Regions from separate parts of the Paenarthrobacter sp. OM7 genome, predicted to be linked through region 2. Evidence: riboswitches for the same ligand, from Rfam matches in the RefSeq annotation. Region 2 holds a riboswitch; each other region holds the start of a gene.
What was found. A riboswitch is a leader RNA that binds a small molecule or an ion and turns the genes downstream of it on or off. The one in region 2 is predicted to bind cyclic di-AMP.
Positions count from the first base shown of each region.

Region 1: linked by a shared signal. The riboswitch ahead of QEH68_RS02400 (NlpC/P60 family protein) and the one ahead of QEH68_RS05275 (M23 family metallopeptidase) in region 2 are both predicted to bind cyclic di-AMP.
Region 3: linked by a shared signal. The riboswitch ahead of QEH68_RS04305 (hypothetical protein) and the one ahead of QEH68_RS05275 (M23 family metallopeptidase) in region 2 are both predicted to bind cyclic di-AMP.

Region 1 is NZ_CP123579.1:485,525-491,051, forward strand. Features, by position in the region: gene QEH68_RS02380 (hypothetical protein) at 1-119, opposite strand, end outside; gene hutG (formimidoylglutamase) at 176-1,126, opposite strand; gene QEH68_RS02390 (NCS2 family permease) at 1,214-2,656, opposite strand; gene QEH68_RS02395 (copper resistance CopC family protein) at 2,771-3,433, shown strand; cyclic di-AMP (ydaO/yuaA leader) riboswitch at 3,584-3,776, shown strand; gene QEH68_RS02400 (NlpC/P60 family protein) at 3,780-4,568, shown strand; gene QEH68_RS02405 (FAD-dependent monooxygenase) at 4,678-5,370, opposite strand.
Region 2 is NZ_CP123579.1:1,123,628-1,129,154, reverse strand. Features, by position in the region: gene QEH68_RS05280 (C40 family peptidase) at 3-749, opposite strand; cyclic di-AMP (ydaO/yuaA leader) riboswitch at 754-935, opposite strand; gene QEH68_RS05275 (M23 family metallopeptidase) at 1,061-1,891, opposite strand; cyclic di-AMP (ydaO/yuaA leader) riboswitch at 1,896-2,136, opposite strand; gene QEH68_RS05270 (metal-dependent transcriptional regulator) at 2,321-3,016, opposite strand; gene serC (phosphoserine transaminase) at 3,309-4,439, shown strand; gene QEH68_RS05260 (MFS transporter) at 4,523-5,527, opposite strand, start outside.
Region 3 is NZ_CP123579.1:911,134-916,660, forward strand. Features, by position in the region: gene QEH68_RS04300 (aminotransferase class V-fold PLP-dependent enzyme) at 1-1,114, shown strand, start outside; gene QEH68_RS04305 (hypothetical protein) at 1,202-2,044, opposite strand; cyclic di-AMP (ydaO/yuaA leader) riboswitch at 2,050-2,235, opposite strand; gene QEH68_RS04310 (HAMP domain-containing sensor histidine kinase) at 2,311-3,840, opposite strand; gene QEH68_RS04315 (response regulator transcription factor) at 3,844-4,584, opposite strand; gene QEH68_RS04320 (winged helix-turn-helix domain-containing protein) at 5,351-5,527, shown strand, end outside.

The DNA.
Region 1 (5,527 bases), 640 kb from region 2:
AGGAGGACGGGTAGGGCAGGAGCGCTGCCGCCCGCCACCATGTGCGCTGCGAGTCCCAGAGCCACAGCTATCGGCCCTGCCACCCAAGCCCACTTGTCCTGCACAGGAGTTCCGCGCATCGCCATCCTTCCCTCCCCACAGAGTAGGCGGAGGAAGGCGGCTGGAAAAGGGAACGCTAGGCGAGCAGGGCGTTCACCAGTCGCGCGGCCACTTTCGCGGTGCGGTGATCGATATCAAACTCCGGGTTCAGCTCCGCTATGTCCAGGTGCAGGAGCTTCCCGCTCGCAGCAACCTGCCGGCAGACCGCGTTGATCACTGGCAAAGGCACGCCATAGGCTGCGGGTGCGCTGACCCCGGGCGCCACGGATGCAGGCATCACGTCCAGGTCGATGGTCAGGTACAGCACGTCCACGCCGGCCAGGAAATCGGCAACAAAAATCTCTACTGCCTCCGGCGTGCACAGCTCATCGAGCAGGTACTTCACTCCCAGGCGATCGGCGGTGTCGAAGAGGGTGCGCGTGTTGTTCGGCTCCGAAATTCCGACGACGGCGTACTGCAGTTCGCGGCCGGCGGCGGCTTCTGCGTGGGCCATCTGCAGGAACGGCGTACCCGAGCTCGGTGTGGGTTCGTCGCGAAGGTCAAAGTGGGCATCCAGGTTCAGGACACCAAGCCGTTTGCCGCGGACCGTGTCCGAACCGGCCACGCCAAGATAACTGGCGAACGCGGTTTCGTGGCCGCCGCCCAGCACCACGGTGAGGTTTCCGGCGTCGAGCAGTTCCGTAATGGCGCGTCCGGCGCGCTCTTGGCCGGCTTCCAGTGAGTCCTCCTCCACCACCACGTCACCGGCGTCGAACACGTCCCGGTCAAGATGGAACGCCAGCGGACCCAGCGCCGTGCGGATGGCAGCGGGAGCCGCAGCAGCACCGACCCGGCCCTGGTTGCGGCGCACTCCGGCATCGCTGCAAAAACCAAGCACGACGGCGGGACGCGAGGCAGTTGCGGGCGCGGGCGACGTCAGGGGTGCTACTGCCTGCCACCAGCGGCGGTGTTCAGTGCCGTCTCCGTCAAAGCGGCCCGTCCACGGCCCAGGGTTGACGTCTACGGCGAGGGTGATGCTGGTTTCCATGCTTCAAGCACACCCGAACGGGCACACGAAAACCAGCTGTCCCAGCAGGCGGGTGTCTGAAACTCCGGACTTAGGTCCGCAGGAGACTTACTTGACGCCCAGCAGCTCCTCCACGGTTCCAATGCCGAAGAACAGCAGGAACGCAGCGGCCACGGCCCACATGAGCGGGTGGACTTCGCGGGCGCGGCCCTGGAAGGTGCGGATCAGGACGTAGGAGATGAAGCCGGCACCGAGGCCGTTGGCGATCGAGTACGTGAACGGCATGAGGGAGATGGTCAGGAACGCAGGGATGCCGACACCCCAGTCCTGCCAATCGATCTTGCCCACCTGGGAGACCATCATGAAGCCCACAACCACCAGTGCCGGGGCCACGGCTTCGAAGGGTACAAGGTTGATGAGGGGCGTGAAGAACATCGCCACCAGGAACAGCACGCCCGTGACGATCGAGGCGAGGCCGGTGCGGGCACCTTCGCCGATGCCGGCGCCGGACTCAACAAAGATCTGGTTGGACGAAACGGACGCGCCACCACCCACGATCGCGCCGAGGGCGTCCACCTGCAGGACACGGTCGACGTTGGGGATGTTGCCGTCTTTGTCCACGGTTCCGGCCTCGTTGGCCAGTCCCACCATGGTGCCCATGGCGTCGAAGAAGATGCTGAGGAGGATCACAAACGCCAACAGTGCTGCAGCGATGAAACCGAGGTGCTGGAACGCGCCGAACGGGTTGGCCTTGCCGATGAGGGACAGGTCCGGGGCGCCCCACTCCGAGAGGGTGGGAGCCACGAGGGACCAGCCGCGCGGGTTGACGTTCTTGCCGTCGAAGCTGGGGCCGATGTGGAGGGTGAACTCGAGGATGGCTGCCAGTGCCGTGGAGACCACGATGCCGATGAGGATGGCGCCGCGGACCTTGCGGACCACCAGGGCGATGGTGAGGATGAGGCCCACTGCGAACACCAAGGTAGGCCAGCCCATGAGCTTGCCATCCACGCCCAGGCCCAAGGGAACCGTGGTGCCGGCGGCGTCGGGAATCCGGCGCACAAAGCCTGCGTTGACCAGGCCGATCAGTGCAATGAAGAGGCCGATGCCCACCACGATCGCCGTTTTCAGCGCTTCCGGCACGGCTTTGAACACGGCAGTACGGAAACCGGTCAGCACCAGGATGAGCATGGTGATGCCGGAGAGGACCACGAGGCCCATCATGTCCGGCCAGGTGAGTTCCGGGTGCGAGGCGACCGTGACGGCAACGAAGGCGTTGACGCCCAGCCCGGTTGCAACGGCGAACGGGTGCTTGGCCCACGCGCCCATGAGGATGGTCAGGATGCCCGCCACGAAGGCCGTCGTGGCTGCGACGGCTGTGAAGCCGAGGGATGCCCCACTGGAATCCGCCCCGGAGAGAATCAGCGGGTTCAACACCACGATGTAGCTCATGGCGAAGAACGTTGCGAAGCCGCCACGAATTTCCCGCGAGTACGTGGATCCACGTTCAGTAATTTTGAAGTAGCGGTCTACTGCAGAACCTTGCTTAAGCATGAAAGACTCCGGGGATCGGGGGGAGTGTGCCCTCAAATCCTATGCGGTCCGGTGCAGGCGCTCCGGACGATTCGCCTAGTCTGTAAGGAAGCCAACACTAGGAGAAACCGCCCCATGCGTACCATCCGCCCGCTTCTGGCCGCCGTCGTCGCTGCTCTTGCCTTCGCGTCCGCCCTGCTGTTTACTGCGGCGCCGGCGTCTGCCCACGACGTCGCTGAATCCACGACGCCGGCCAGTGGCACCAGCGTCACGGACGTCCCGGCGTCGGTTTCCATCACGTTCAACAACCGGCCGCTCGCCATCGGTTCGGGCGTCACGGTCACTGCGGGCGGCGAAAACTGGGCCGACGGCCCGGTGGAAATCATCGATAACCAGGCGGTCCAGAAGCTGCGCGAAGGCGCTCCGGCAGGCGAATACACGGTGGTCTGGCGCGTCGTCAGCAGCGATTCGCACCCCATCGAGGGCACCTTTACCTTCACGGCCACCGCAGGAAGCACGACGACGGCCAGCGGCCCGGCGGCAGCCTCTCCGTCCGCATCGGCTCCGTCCGCTTCGACACCTTCGGCGGCGGTGCCGACGGCGGGAACCGCGGCCCCGGGCACTGCGGCGTCGGGAACCGGCAACAGTGAGCCCGCGGCCGACGCCTCCCAGCCCTTCCCATGGAGCATCGTGGGCCTGGCGGTTGTTGCTGTTGGTCTCGTTATTTTTCTGGCTGTTACTGCCCGCAGGAAACTGGCTGCTTCGAACGACCCTGAGGGCCCTTCTCCCGCGGAATAACGGGGTTTTCTACGTAGCTGCGAAGATCTCGAAACGGTTACTGCGACACGCCAGAAGCGTACTTCTCGTTACTTAAATGTGACTTCCGCGTGATCATCGCGTACGGTGGTACCTGTGCCTGTTCCACGTAGCGGGCACTTCCGGTCTGATTGCCTAGCTCTGCCGCAGTCCGGAATCCGTTCGCAGACAAACCTTACGGCAGAGACGGGGAACCCATTTTGGGCCGCTTTCGAGCGTGCCTTGGGGTGAAGTCACGATGCTTCCGCTGAACAGCGGGAGATAGTGGCCGGGTGACTCCCATCCGAATCCGACAGCTAACCTCGCAGGCATCGGGAGAGGCTCTTTCATGTCTTCACGCATTCTTCGCGGCCGTCGTAAGGCGGACAGCGTACGTCCTAATCCGTTCATCTCCATCTCCAAGGCAGTTGCCAGCAACGCTTCCGGCGCTGGCCGCCAGGCAGCTGTTATCGCAGCAGCCTCGGGCCTTGTGTTGACCGGCTCCATTGCAGCTCACGCTGCTGAAGCTCCGGTTCAGCGGGATTCCAGCCCGGCCACGGTCGCTGAGACCGTTTCGGCCGACGCTCCCACCCAGGTTGTTACCGCCCTGGCTACGGCTACGGTCAACTTCGAGCGCCCCGCTGTTGCTTCCGTTGCAGCTCCGGTTATCGAAAAGCCTGCACCGGTTGCTCCGGCTCCTGTCGCCAAGAAGGCAGCAGTCACCACTGCCGCCGCCAAGGCTCCTGTTGCCAAGGCTGCTGCAGCCGCTCCGGCCGCTGCTGCTCCCGCTCCTGCGGCTGCTGCTGCTCCGGCTGTTGGTGGCGTCAATGCCGCCATGGTTGCCTCGGCTTACGCCCAGATCGGCATCATGCAGGACTGCACCGCCATGGTGGAGCGCGCACTCGGCTCCGCAGGCATCCCCGTTGGCGACCTCGGTCCCATGCAGTTCATGAACTACGGCAAGGTTGTCAGCTCACCCCAGCCCGGTGACATGATCGTCCAGTCCGGCCACGTCGCCATCTACATCGGCAACGGCCAGGCCATCAGCGGTGGCATCAACGGCAACCAGACGGGTATCCACCCGATCAGCTGGTTGACCGCAACGGGTCCCCTGACCTACGTACGCGCTGGCGCATAAGCCTCACGCTTCAGTTCAAAGGCCGGTGTCTTCGAAGAGTTCATCTTCGAGGGCACCGGCCTTTGGCGTTAAGTTATGTGCGGAATAGTTCGCAGCCAGGTTTGATCTGCTAAGCGGTGGCGATGCCCGGCCCTGCAGGGAGGGCCACCTTGGACGATATCGCCTGGCCTACAGCCTTTGCCTGCCGAAGTACTTCCTTCGGTGTGGGCGTAATGAGCTCGCCGACTCCTACAAGGTGCATCCCGACGGCCCGCATTGCGGCTACCAGGTTTTGGCCGATCGCTATGCCGAGTTCCGCCAGCATTCGGCGCAATTGGCTCTGTGCGCAGCGCGTGACCACAATATGGTCGGCCAGAAGAACACCGTTGGCAGTGTGGACGGCCCACTGGCGGCGGGTGGACTCGAGGGGGCCGGAGGCGTGGAGCCCCGTCCTGAGCCCGGCAGTGGTCATGCTGGCGGCCAGTCCATAGCCGATCTGTTGGGAAGGGTCGGAGCCAAGGAAATCGAGGCGGACAGCCCGTGTGGTGCTGCGGACATCCAGGTGATGGCTTGCGGCGTAGTTCCGCAGGTGGCGGAGGATCTCGTTGCGCTCCTGCATGGCTGCGGGATCGGCTGCATCGCAGCGTTGGAGCATTCCGGTGTGGACTGACGGACCCGTTGCGGACAACGTGCCGAACCCGTCCACCACAATGGAGCCCACGCCGTAGCGGCTGAGCTCACTGGCAACTGCCAAGCCGGACAAGCCGGCTCCGATGACCACGGTGGTGGTGCGTTCCGTGGCGGAATCAGGCGTGAGTGACACTGCTTGGTTCCTCCTTGACGTGTGTGCCATTAGGCATCGCATGGGGTCGCGTCCGAGTTCCCCAAGCGGCCGCAATAAATGGCCGGAGTGTGCTGTGGAACACGGTTGCCGGCCATTCGGTGACTCGAACACTACCGAACTTTTTCTGCCATGGATA
Region 2 (5,527 bases):
TTCTAGCGGAGGGTAAAGAAGGAGGACGTGCCCGTGGAGGCAGCCGAGTGCAGGAGCGTGCCCTGTCCCGGGTTCAATGCGCTGATCATCATGCCGTTGCCAACGTAGATGCCTACGTGTGCTCCACCGTTCTGCATGACCAGGTCACCGGGGACAGGAGTGCTGGTGGGCTTCATGGCCGTCCAGGCGTTGACGCGCGGGATGCTGATGCCGGCCTGGGCGTAGACCCACTGGGTGAAGCCGGAGCAGTCCCATCCGTTGGGCGTGGTGCCGCCCCAAACGTAAGGGTGGCCGATTCCGGTGTAGGCGATCGCGGCGAGGCCGGAAGCGGCGGCGCTGGAAGCAGCATCCTTGGCTTCGGACGACTTCGCAGTCACGGCGCCTGCGGTGGCCTGGTTGCCGTTGGCCGCGGTGCGCTGGGTGGTCTGCGAAGCGCGCTGCACAACCTTGGGAGCTTCCTTGGTGGCCACTACGGGGCTCTCGAAGGAAACGGTGGCGGTGGGCTCTGCGGTGACTACCGCAGTGGTGACCATCTGCTGGGTGCTGGAGGCTTCCGACTTGGAAACGTCGGTGTCCGCTGCCTGGGCCGGCAGACCGACACTGAGGACGAGGCCTGAGGCTGCTGCCAGTACGACGGCCTGACGGCCAACGGTACCGGCGTTGGATGAAACAGCCTTGGAAAGCGTGTTCAAGGGGTTCGTACGAACCGATTCGGCGCGGTGGCGCGCAGGGGTAGTGCGTGATGACACGAAGGTAGCCTCTCCCAATGCCTGCGAGGTGAGCTGTCGGATTCGGATGGGAGTCATCCGGCCACGCTGCTTCAAGGAAGCTTTGCGACTTAACCCCAAGGCCTTCTTGCGAAGACCAGAAGTGGTTCCCCCGCCCCTGCCAGACGATTTATGCGAACGGACCTCGAGTGGTGGCAGAGCTAGGCAATCCACTCAAGTGCACCGGCCCCCTAAAAAGCCGATGCGCTTTGTACGGTACAACAGTTGAACGCGAATGTCACATTCAGGTCACGGGGTGTGTCACGAATGCGAGAGACAACCATCAACTGGACTTAGAGCCAGCCCATGGGGTCAACAACTTCACCGTTGACCTGTACTTCAAAGTGGAGGTGGCAGCCGGTGGAGGCGCCCGTGGTGCCGCTCAGCGCTACAGTGTCGCCGCGGCTGACCGTCTGGCCTACTTTGACGGTGAAGGACGACAAGTGGTTGTACGTGGTCTCAAGGCCGTTGCCGTGGTCTACCACCACGCGGTTCCCTCCGCCGTACTCGTGCCATCCGGCAAAGGTGACCTTGCCACTGGCCGCGGCATGGACGGCGGTGCCGCACTGGGCCACGAAGTCCTGGCCGCGGTGGAAGTCACCGGCACCACCTGTGAGGGGGCTGATGCGGTAGCCGAACGGGGAAGCCGTGGTCAGGGTGTCCAGGGGGCTGGCCATGGTGCCCGTGGACGAGGCACGCTGGATGCTGTCGGCGGACTGCGCACTGAGCAGCTGCTTCAGCTTGCCGTCGGGGTCGGCGGCGGTAGCTACCGCAGCACGGCTGAAGTCGATCTTGGCTGATGCAGCGGCGGAAACCTCGGGCTGGCTGCCCCCGGTGACGGCCAGGGCCGACTCGGTCTGACCGGATTCCGAGGTTGCCATGACCGGGCTGGTGGCCGGCAGACCGACAGTCAGGGCAAGTCCGGTGGCGGCAAGCGCAACTCCGGCCTTTTGCCCTACACCACTGGCTGCGGCGAAATCGGCAACCTGGCGCAACGGGCTCTTGCGGCGACGCACCTGGCGTTCGGTGTCGCGTGGCCGGATCTCCGATACGACGCGGGCTGGCCGCAGCTCAGCAGCGGGGCCGGACGCGCGGCGGCGGCCCCTGACGTTCTGCGTTGTCAAACTCTGTTCCTCTCTAAAAAGCCTGCGAAGTTAGCTGTCGGATTCGGGTCAGAGAGTTCAAAGACCCGGTCCGCACGAAGCGCTCACGGCACACAGGTATCCCAAGAGGGACTTGCGTAATGGGCACTTCTGCTGCGGACTTCACCCCAAGGCTGCTTCTTTAGACAGCCGCTTGTGGTTCCCCCGCCTCTGCCAGTGGTGGATGGCACACCTGTTCCGCTGGCAGAGCTCGGCTCCGGAACAGGTAACGCTTTGGTATCAGCGCTAGTAGATAACTATAGGCGATTAAGGCTCGCAGTAATAAATTCGTTATCAACAGGAACAGGCGTGGCGCGGCTGCCCCTTATCACTAATCCTGAAAAACTGCAGGTCACACGCGCGCTTGGAGCTCAAAAGTGAGATATGACACCGGGTGAAGGGAAGGGTGCCTCAGCCGACGGAGACGAAGACGTGCGCCGCCACCTCGGGCGGAAGTTCCAGTGCACCCTCAATGCCGGGGACCCGGACTGAAATGTACTCGCCTACACGCTCCAGCGAGACGGCCGCGCCGGGGCGGATACCACCCTCATCCAGCTGGGTAAGGAGTTCAGGCTCAACCTGGATGGGCTCCGCAAGGCGGGTAACTGCCACCCGGGAATCCGGTGCATAGCCGTCCATGGCCTGCAGGAGGTTGACGTCGAGGCGGGGAAACGGCTGGCTGGCAAGGCCACCGAGGGCTTCAAGGCCCGGGATGGGGTTGCCATATGGGGATTCGGTGGGGTGCTCCAGGAGTTCGTACAGCCGGCGCTCCACGCGCTCGCTCATCACGTGTTCCCAGCGGCAGGCTTCGTCATGGACATAGGCCCAGTCCAAGCCAATGACATCAGCCAGGAGACGCTCGGCGAGGCGGTGCTTTCGCATCACCTCGGTGGCGCGTTTCCGCCCCGCTTCGGTCAGTTCCAGGTGACGGTCATTGGAAACAATCACCAAGCCATCGCGCTCCATGCGTCCGATGGTCTGGGAAACAGTGGGTCCGGAGTGCCGCAGCCGCTCGGCGATGCGGGCCCTGAGAGCCACAATGTTCTCTTCTTCAAGCTCCAAAATGGTCCGAAGATACATCTCAGTGGTATCGATCAGATCCGTCATCCAGCTCAGCTCTCCTCGAACGCAGTTCCTTGCGTAATCTCCACCGTACCGCGTCCCTTGCCGGGTGGGCGGTGTACACCGCCGCCCCATGAACGCCAACCACCAGCCTAGCTTATTTGGAATTACTCTGGATAATTCCGGTCGCATATGGTGGGCCTGCGTTCCACGTGGCGGACTATGACGGCCACAGGTTCCTGCCTCCGCGCCGGGTCAGGCAGAATTGGGGTGTCGAAGGGGCAGCTGATGCCACCTGCCACGACCCATCTCTAGCCGATACCCATTGGAGCCACACGTGAGCGACAACAGCATCACCATTCCCGCCGATCTGCTGCCCAAGGACGGACGCTTCGGCGCAGGACCGTCCAAGGTCCGTCCGGAACAGATCGAGGCCCTGTCTGCCGCGTCGTCCACCATCCTTGGCACGTCCCACCGCCAAGCTCCGGTCAAGAACCTTGTGGGTTCGGTCCGGGAGGGCCTCAGCCAGTTCTTCCGTGCACCCGAAGGATACGAAGTTGTCCTCGGCGTCGGCGGTTCCACGGCATTCTGGGATGTCGCCGCATTCGGCCTGGTAGAGAAGAAAGCACAGCACCTCTCCTTCGGTGAATTCGGTTCGAAATTCGCTGCTGCCACCAACAAGGCGCCGTTCCTTGATGCTTCCTCCATCATCAAGTCCGAACCCGGCACCCGCCCGGTGGCACAGGCCGAAGCCGGCGTTGACGTCTACGCCTGGCCCCAGAATGAAACGTCAACCGGCGTGGCTGCCCCCGTCAAGCGCGTCGAGGGGGCTGACGAAGGCGCCCTCGTCCTGGTGGACGCCACGTCTGCTGCCGGCGGGCTGGATGTCGACGTCTCAGAGTCTGACGTCTACTACTTCGCACCGCAGAAGAACTTCGCCTCCGATGGTGGTCTCTGGCTGGGCCTCTTCTCCCCCGCCGCACTGGAGCGTGCGGCACGGATCAAGGCGAGCGACCGCTGGATCCCGGACTTCCTGGACCTGCAGACGGCTATCGACAACTCCAAGCTGAACCAGACGTACAACACGCCTTCCCTGTCCACGTTGGTCACCCTGGACGCCCAGGTGCAGTGGCTCAACAGCAACGGTGGCCTGGATTTCGCCAGCAAGCGCACGGCGGACTCCGCCAACCGCATCTACTCCTGGGCCGAGGCCTCGGAGTACGCGACGCCGTTCGTCACCAACGCCGAAGACCGCTCCAACGTCATCGCTACCATCGACTTCGACGACTCCATTGATGCCGCAGCCATCGCCAAGGTCCTGCGCGCCAACGGTGTGGTGGACACCGAGCCGTACCGCAAGCTTGGCCGCAACCAGCTGCGCATCGCGACGTTTGTCGCCATTGAACCGGACGACGTTTCCGCCCTGCTTGCCAGCATCGACTACGTGGTTGGCGAACTGAAGAAGTAGCACCACAGGCTGTCAGTCGGCGTCGTTCGGAATGTTCCGGACGGCGCCGCTGCCGTTTAACACCACGGCCCTCGAGGGCCTGACTAACGAACCGGCCCCGGGCCGCCGTCGTCGTCCTCGTCGGTGACCGGGCGGGCCAGCAACGACTCCACCCGGAAATGGCGCAGGCCACGGGCACGGCGGTCGAAACGCAGCCGCAGCTGCTTTGCCCGGATGATCCAGGCCAAGCCCACGACGGCGGCGCTGACGCCGGCCAACGCTGCAACGCCCACGGCCCACCGCGGCCCGCCAACATTGGCCACCCACCCCACCAGCGGCGCCCCGATGGGAGTGCCACCCATGAAGATGGCCATGTACAAGGACATGACCCGCCCGCGCATGACAGCTTCGGTGGTGGACTGCACGTAGCCGTTGGCGCTGGTGATCAGTGTCAGGGCGAACAGGCCACAGGGAACCAGGGCCAGTCCGAAGAGCATGGCGTTGGGGGCCAGTGCCGCCAACGCGCTGGCGACGCCGAATCCCCCGGCGGCAATGAAGATCAGCCGCAGGCGGGGCCGACCGCGTCGGGCAGCCAGCAGGGCACCCGTCACGGATCCGATGGCCATGACCGAATTCAGCAGTCCAAAAGCGCCGGCGTCCATCCCGAACTGGGTGCCCACCATCGCGGCAATGAAGAGGGGAAAGTTGAGCCCAAAGGTGCCCACAATGAAGACGGCTGCCAGGACCACCTGGATGTCGGGTCTGTTGCGGACGTAGCGCAGGCCCTCGCGGATCCGCCCTTTGCCCGCCGCAGCCCGGGGCTGGACCCGGAGCGAGGACGCCGGAATGAGCTTCAGCGCCCAGAGCATGGCAACAAAGGACACAGTGTTGATAAGGAACACCCAGCCGGGCCCCACCACCACCGTCAGCACGCCGGAGACGGCCGGTCCGATCATCCGGGCCACATTGAAGGAGGCACTGTTGAGGGCAACGGCGTTGGGCAGGTATTCGTCGGTAACCAGCTCGGAGACGAAAGTCTGGCGGACGGGAGCGTCCAGGGCCGTCACGATGCCCAGCAGCAACGCGAAGACATAGACGTGCCAAAGTTC
Region 3 (5,527 bases), 210 kb from region 2:
CTGGCTTGTTTCGGCGTGGGACCAGAACACCGGGCTTCGATTCGCCACACCGGCGGCAGCCGCCGTTGAGGAATCGGCCGCCGCGTGGCTGCTGGAGCTTCTCCACCTTCCTGCAAGTGCCGACGTTGGATTCACTACTGGTGCCACCACCGCGAACTTCGTGGGACTTGCGGCCGGGCGCCAACACTTGATGGACGAGGCAGGCTGGGACCTGGAGGCTCTTGGGCTGACCGGCGCCCCGCGCATCACCACCTTTGCAGGCCGGGAGCGCCACGCCGCAGTGGATTTGGCGTTGCGGTATCTCGGCTTGGGGGCGTGCGTCCCTGTAGACGCCGACGACGAAGGACGAATTTTCCCCGACGCGCTTGCCGAGGCCATGGATCAGCAGCCCGGACCGTCGCTGGTCTGCCTTCAAGCGGGCAACCTGCATTCCGGCGCCTTTGATCCCATGGAGGAAGCCATAGCCGTGGCCCACGATCGCGGAGCCTGGGTGCACGTGGATGGCGCTTTTGGTTTATGGGCCGCTGTCAGCCCGACGCTGCGGGCCCGCCTGGCCGGAGTGGAAGAAGCAGATTCCTGGGCCACGGATGCCCATAAGACCCTGAATGTTCCTTACGACTGTGGCTTGGCAATCGTCGCGAGGCCGGAAGCCTTGAGGCGTGCTTTCAGTGTTCACACGAGTTACCTCATTGCCACGGATGCCGGTCCGGGAGATCCTTTCGAGAAAGTGCCTGAGATGTCCCGCCGTGCCCGGGGCATCCCTGTGTGGGCGGCGCTGAGGCAACTGGGCCGTAACGGGGTGATCTCCATGGTGGAGCGGCTCGCTGCAAACGCCCGCGCGTTGGCCGAGGGGCTCGCCGCGATCCCGGGCGTCGAGGTGCTCAACGACGTCGTGTTCACGCAGGTATCGGTGAGCTTCGGCAGTGATGACCGCACACACCGTGTCACGCAACGGCTGATGGCCGAGGGCGCGGTGTGGATGTCCGGGTCCTCCTGGCGTGGCCGTGAAATCCTCAGGATTTCGGTGAGTAACTGGACCACGGATGCAGGGGATGTTGCTGCGTCCATCGCGGCGGTGCGCAGCGCGTTGGAAGCCGAACCGGAGTCTGTGTAACGCGAAAACCGCGCCGGTTCCCGCCATCCGCTCCAGTCTGTACTGGTGCGGGCGGCGGCAACCGGCGCGGTAATCAAGCAGTCTGGCTTAGTACCAGTTGTTGGCCAAGTGGAAGCCCAGGGCGGCCGACGGGGATCCGTAGCGTTCCTTGATGTAGTTCAAGCCCCACTTGATTTGGGTCTGGTAGTTGGTCTGCCAATCAGCGCCCGCGGTTGCCATCTTGCTAGCCGGCAGCGACTGGACAATGCCGTAAGCACCGCTGGAAGCGTTGGTGGCGGTCGTCCTCCAGTTGGATTCCTTCTCCCACAGGGTGTTCAGCGCAGTCATTTCGCTGGCGCTCCAGCCGTAGTTGCCAAGGATGCTGGCAGCGTAGGCTTTGGCAGCGGCGGGATCGTCCACGGCCTTGGGGGCGGCAGCAGCAGCTGCAGCTTCGGCAGCGGCGGCGGCAGCAGCGGCGTCGGCGGCCTGCTTGGCTGCAGCATCAGCGGCGGCCTTTTCAGCGGCGGCCTGGTCGGCAGCGGCCTTCTCGGCGGCGGCCTTTTCAGCGGCGGCCTGGTCCGCCGCGGCCTTCTCGGCTGCGGCCTTTTCGGCTGCGGCTTTGTCCACGGCTGCCCTGTCAGCGGCGCCCTTTGCAGCGGCTGCATCCAAGGAAGCGGAGATTTCAGCTGTCTTGTTGTTGCTGACCTGGGCATTCGCCTGGGTCTCTGCAACGCGGCTTACCTCGGGAAGGGTCAGGGCGGCGTTGGCAGCAGTACCGAGCGATGCAACGCCCAGCGCAGCAGCTACAACACCGGCAACAACCGACATGCGGTGGCCGGACTTGCCCTGGCGGGCAGCGTTCTTGAGGACAGCCTGCGACTTGGTCAACGGTGCGTTGTGCTCATCGCGGTGACGCGCGGAAGGGCGCGTCTGATCATTAAATTCAGACATGTGTGTTTACCTCTCAGCGCCTGCGGAGTTAGCTGTCGGGTTCGGATGAGGTCATCCGGCCGCGCATCACGCTGCGGCTTCACCCCAAGGGTCCGGCATAAATGCCTGGTCCCGGAGACTCTGGGTCCCCCGTCTCTGCCTCGGAGTAAGTACGGACTCCGGGAAGTGGCAGAGCTCGGCGCATCCCGGATGTGGGCCAGTTGGGGCGACCCACCCTTTCGACGGTACAGGAGGAATTCGTAGAAGTCACATTTAGGTAACAGAGATCACGACGACGGTGAGTCGCCTTGCTGGGTTCGTAACTTCTGTTCGGTGGCGACGGCAGGGAATCGAAGGGTGAATTCCGTGCGCCCTGGACGGGACGCCACGTGCACGCTGCCGCCGTGAGCTTCCACGATGGATTCAACGATCGACAGACCCAGCCCGGACGTGCCCTCGGACCCCGATCTCGCAGCGTCGGCGCGGGCAAAACGGGAGAAGATCCGGCCCTGGAAATCCTCTGGAATGCCGGGCCCGTTGTCCGTTACGGTCACCACTGGGCTGCCGTCCGCGGAGAGCATCACGCTGGTGACCACCGTGGTGCCGGCATCGGTGTGTTTACGGGCGTTGGAGAGAAGATTGGCCAGGACCTGGTGCAGTTGCGTAACGTCGCCGCGGACCGTGACGGGTTCATCCGGGAGTTGGAGTTGCCAAATCTGGTCCGGTGCCATGATTTTCTCGTCGCTGACAGTTTCAATCACCAACTGGGTGAGGTCCACGTCCGTGATCTTGAGCGCCTGGCCTTCGTCCAGCCTGGCAAGCAGCAGCAGATCCTCCACCAGGGTGGTCATCCGTTCGGACTGGCTCCGGACGCGTGCCAGCGACTTTCGGCCGTCATCGGTGAAGTTCTCGGTCATGCTCAACAGTTCGGTGTAACCGCGGATGGCCGTAAGCGGCGTTCGAAGTTCGTGCGACGCGTCCGCGACGAACTGGCGCACCTTGGTTTCGCTTTCCTGGCGGGCTTCCAAAGCACTGGAGACGTTGTTCAGCATCTGGTTGAGGGCATGGCCAACGCTGCCGACTTCGGTTCCGGGATGGGCGGCCGACGGCGGGACCCGCACCGCAAGTGCCACCTCACCGGCGTCGAGAGGGAGGCGGGAAACTTTGGTGGCTACCTCGGAGAGCTGCTCCAATGGACGCATGGTCCGCCGGATGATTACCGTTCCCGCGAGGCCGATCACAGCCAGTCCGCCGAGCGACACCAGAACCATGGTCCACACCAGCGAGGCCTCGGCGCTTTGCTTGTCCGCGAGAGGCAGTCCCGTCACGATCACGTCGCCGGCAGTTTCGACGGCCACGAGCCGGTAATCCCCATAGGAGAGCGATCGGTCCACAGGCCGGTTGTCCCGGGGCAACGACAGCAGAATCTGTTTGTCGTCCGCCGTGAGTTCGGCCCGCTTGCCGGAGGCCTCAATAACGCCTGGATTGATCACGGTTGTTCCATCGATCCGTGCGTTCAGCGTTCCAGCGGCCTGGCCGCGCGCTTCCAGCGGGTCCGGCCTTCCGGAGGGGGAGGACGGAAAGTTCGACGGCGGCCTGCCGAAGCTGGTCGCGCGGCTTGACGCCTGCTCCAACTGCCGGTCGAGCTGCTTGTTGAACACCATGTCCATGGAGGCGTAGCTGACCACTCCCACGGCAGCGCAAATGGCGACCAGCAAGGCCATGGCGACCAGGACCAGTCGGGTACGCAGGTGCCACGCGGAGGGGCTGAGCCAACTGCGGTGTGACTTTTTGGCCACTCCTGAAAGGGTGCTCAACGCCTAGTCCGCAGGCTTGATGACATAGCCGGCGCCGCGGATGGTGTGGATCATCGGAGGGTGGTTTGCTTCGATCTTCTTGCGCAGGTAGGAAATGTAGAGCTCCACGATGTTGGCTTGTCCACCGAAGTCGTAGTCCCACACACGGTCCAAGATCTGTGCTTTGCTGACCACTCGTTTAGGGTTCTCCATGAGGTAGCGCAAAAGCTCAAACTGGGTGGCGGTAAGCGGAATGTCCTCGCCGGCCCGGGTGACTTCACGGGTGTCCACGTTCAGGGTAAGGTCACCCACCACCAGTTCGGCAGTGTCCATGGCGGCCACGCCGGAACGCTGGACCAGGCGGTGCAGTCGCAGGAGGACTTCCTCCATGCTGAAGGGTTTGGTGACATAGTCGTCGCCGCCGGCAGCCAGCCCGACGATGCGGTCCTGCACGGCGTCCTTGGCTGTGAGGAAAAGCGCGGGAACTTCCGGGGCAAACGCACGGATGCGGTTGAGGACTTCCACACCGTCGAATCCGGGAAGCATGACGTCCAGTACGAGGACATCGGGCCGGAATTCTTTGGAAAGCTTCACGGCCCCAGGGCCGTCGCCGGCAACAGCAACTGACCACCCGGCCATTCGAAGCCCCATGCTCATGAGCTCAGCGAGGCTGGGCTCGTCATCCACCACCAGGGCACGGATAGGGGAGCCGTCCGGGTGGGAGAGTTGGGGAAGGTTGTTGGTCATGGAGTGCGAGGAGGCCATGGGACAACTCTCCGATCTGCTGGTTAGCCCGCGCTTTGCCGGTCCTGTGAGAACGCTGTGAAGTCAACACTAGCGACGTGGAAGTGCGGTGACACGTGTCCGGCCCCGGCCGACGCTCTCTCACGTCCCGTTGGTTTCCGGCCGACGCTCTCTCACGTCCCGTTTGTTTCCGGCCGACGCTCTCTCACGTCCCGTTTGTTTCCGGCCGACGCTCTCTCACGTCCGAGAGTGAGGCGTTTTGCGGGGACACGGGGTCGAAAATGCGGGGATTTTCGTTTCCGCGATTGGACAACAGGTGTTTCAGATCGTGAGATTCCGCGGAGGCAGGGTTCGCGTGGAGGCAGATGCGCCAAATGCCCCCTGAAGCGAAGGAAATTCGGCAGGGCACCAAAAAAGGCAGTCGCGGCAGAATTGAAAGACGTTCATTTAAGGTCAGAACTGAATTGTGATTTGCGACACAAAAGACCTCTGCGTCTCAAAATGTGGACGGTTCGGCGCTTTGTTACTTGCGTGTTGCCATTGTTACGTTGCACACTTCCAATGTGAACAAGAACTCAACAGCACCTGCAGCCGCAGCAACCTGGTCCAGCACACCCGCTGGCCATGATGACCGCTGTTGTCGAATGCAAGCCTAACTTTCCACCCCAAGAAGTTTCAGGCATTCGCCCCCTAGCCCAGCGTTGGGCGCCCCTCCCCAAACTCATTGCGGGGACAACCAGCATTCGAAGCCGCGATGACGGCTATTCACTTTTGAGGTAAGCACTCCATGTCAGTTGCATCTGGATACGTCCACATCTCCGTCCGTAACGCCAACAAGGCCGCGTCGAACGCGGGGCTCCGCCCCGGCTTTGGCAACCGCCCCGGCTACGCCCCCGCCCAGCAGGGCGCAGGCCAGCAGGCTCCCGGTTACGTTCCGCAGGGTTACAACCCCAACTCCTATGGC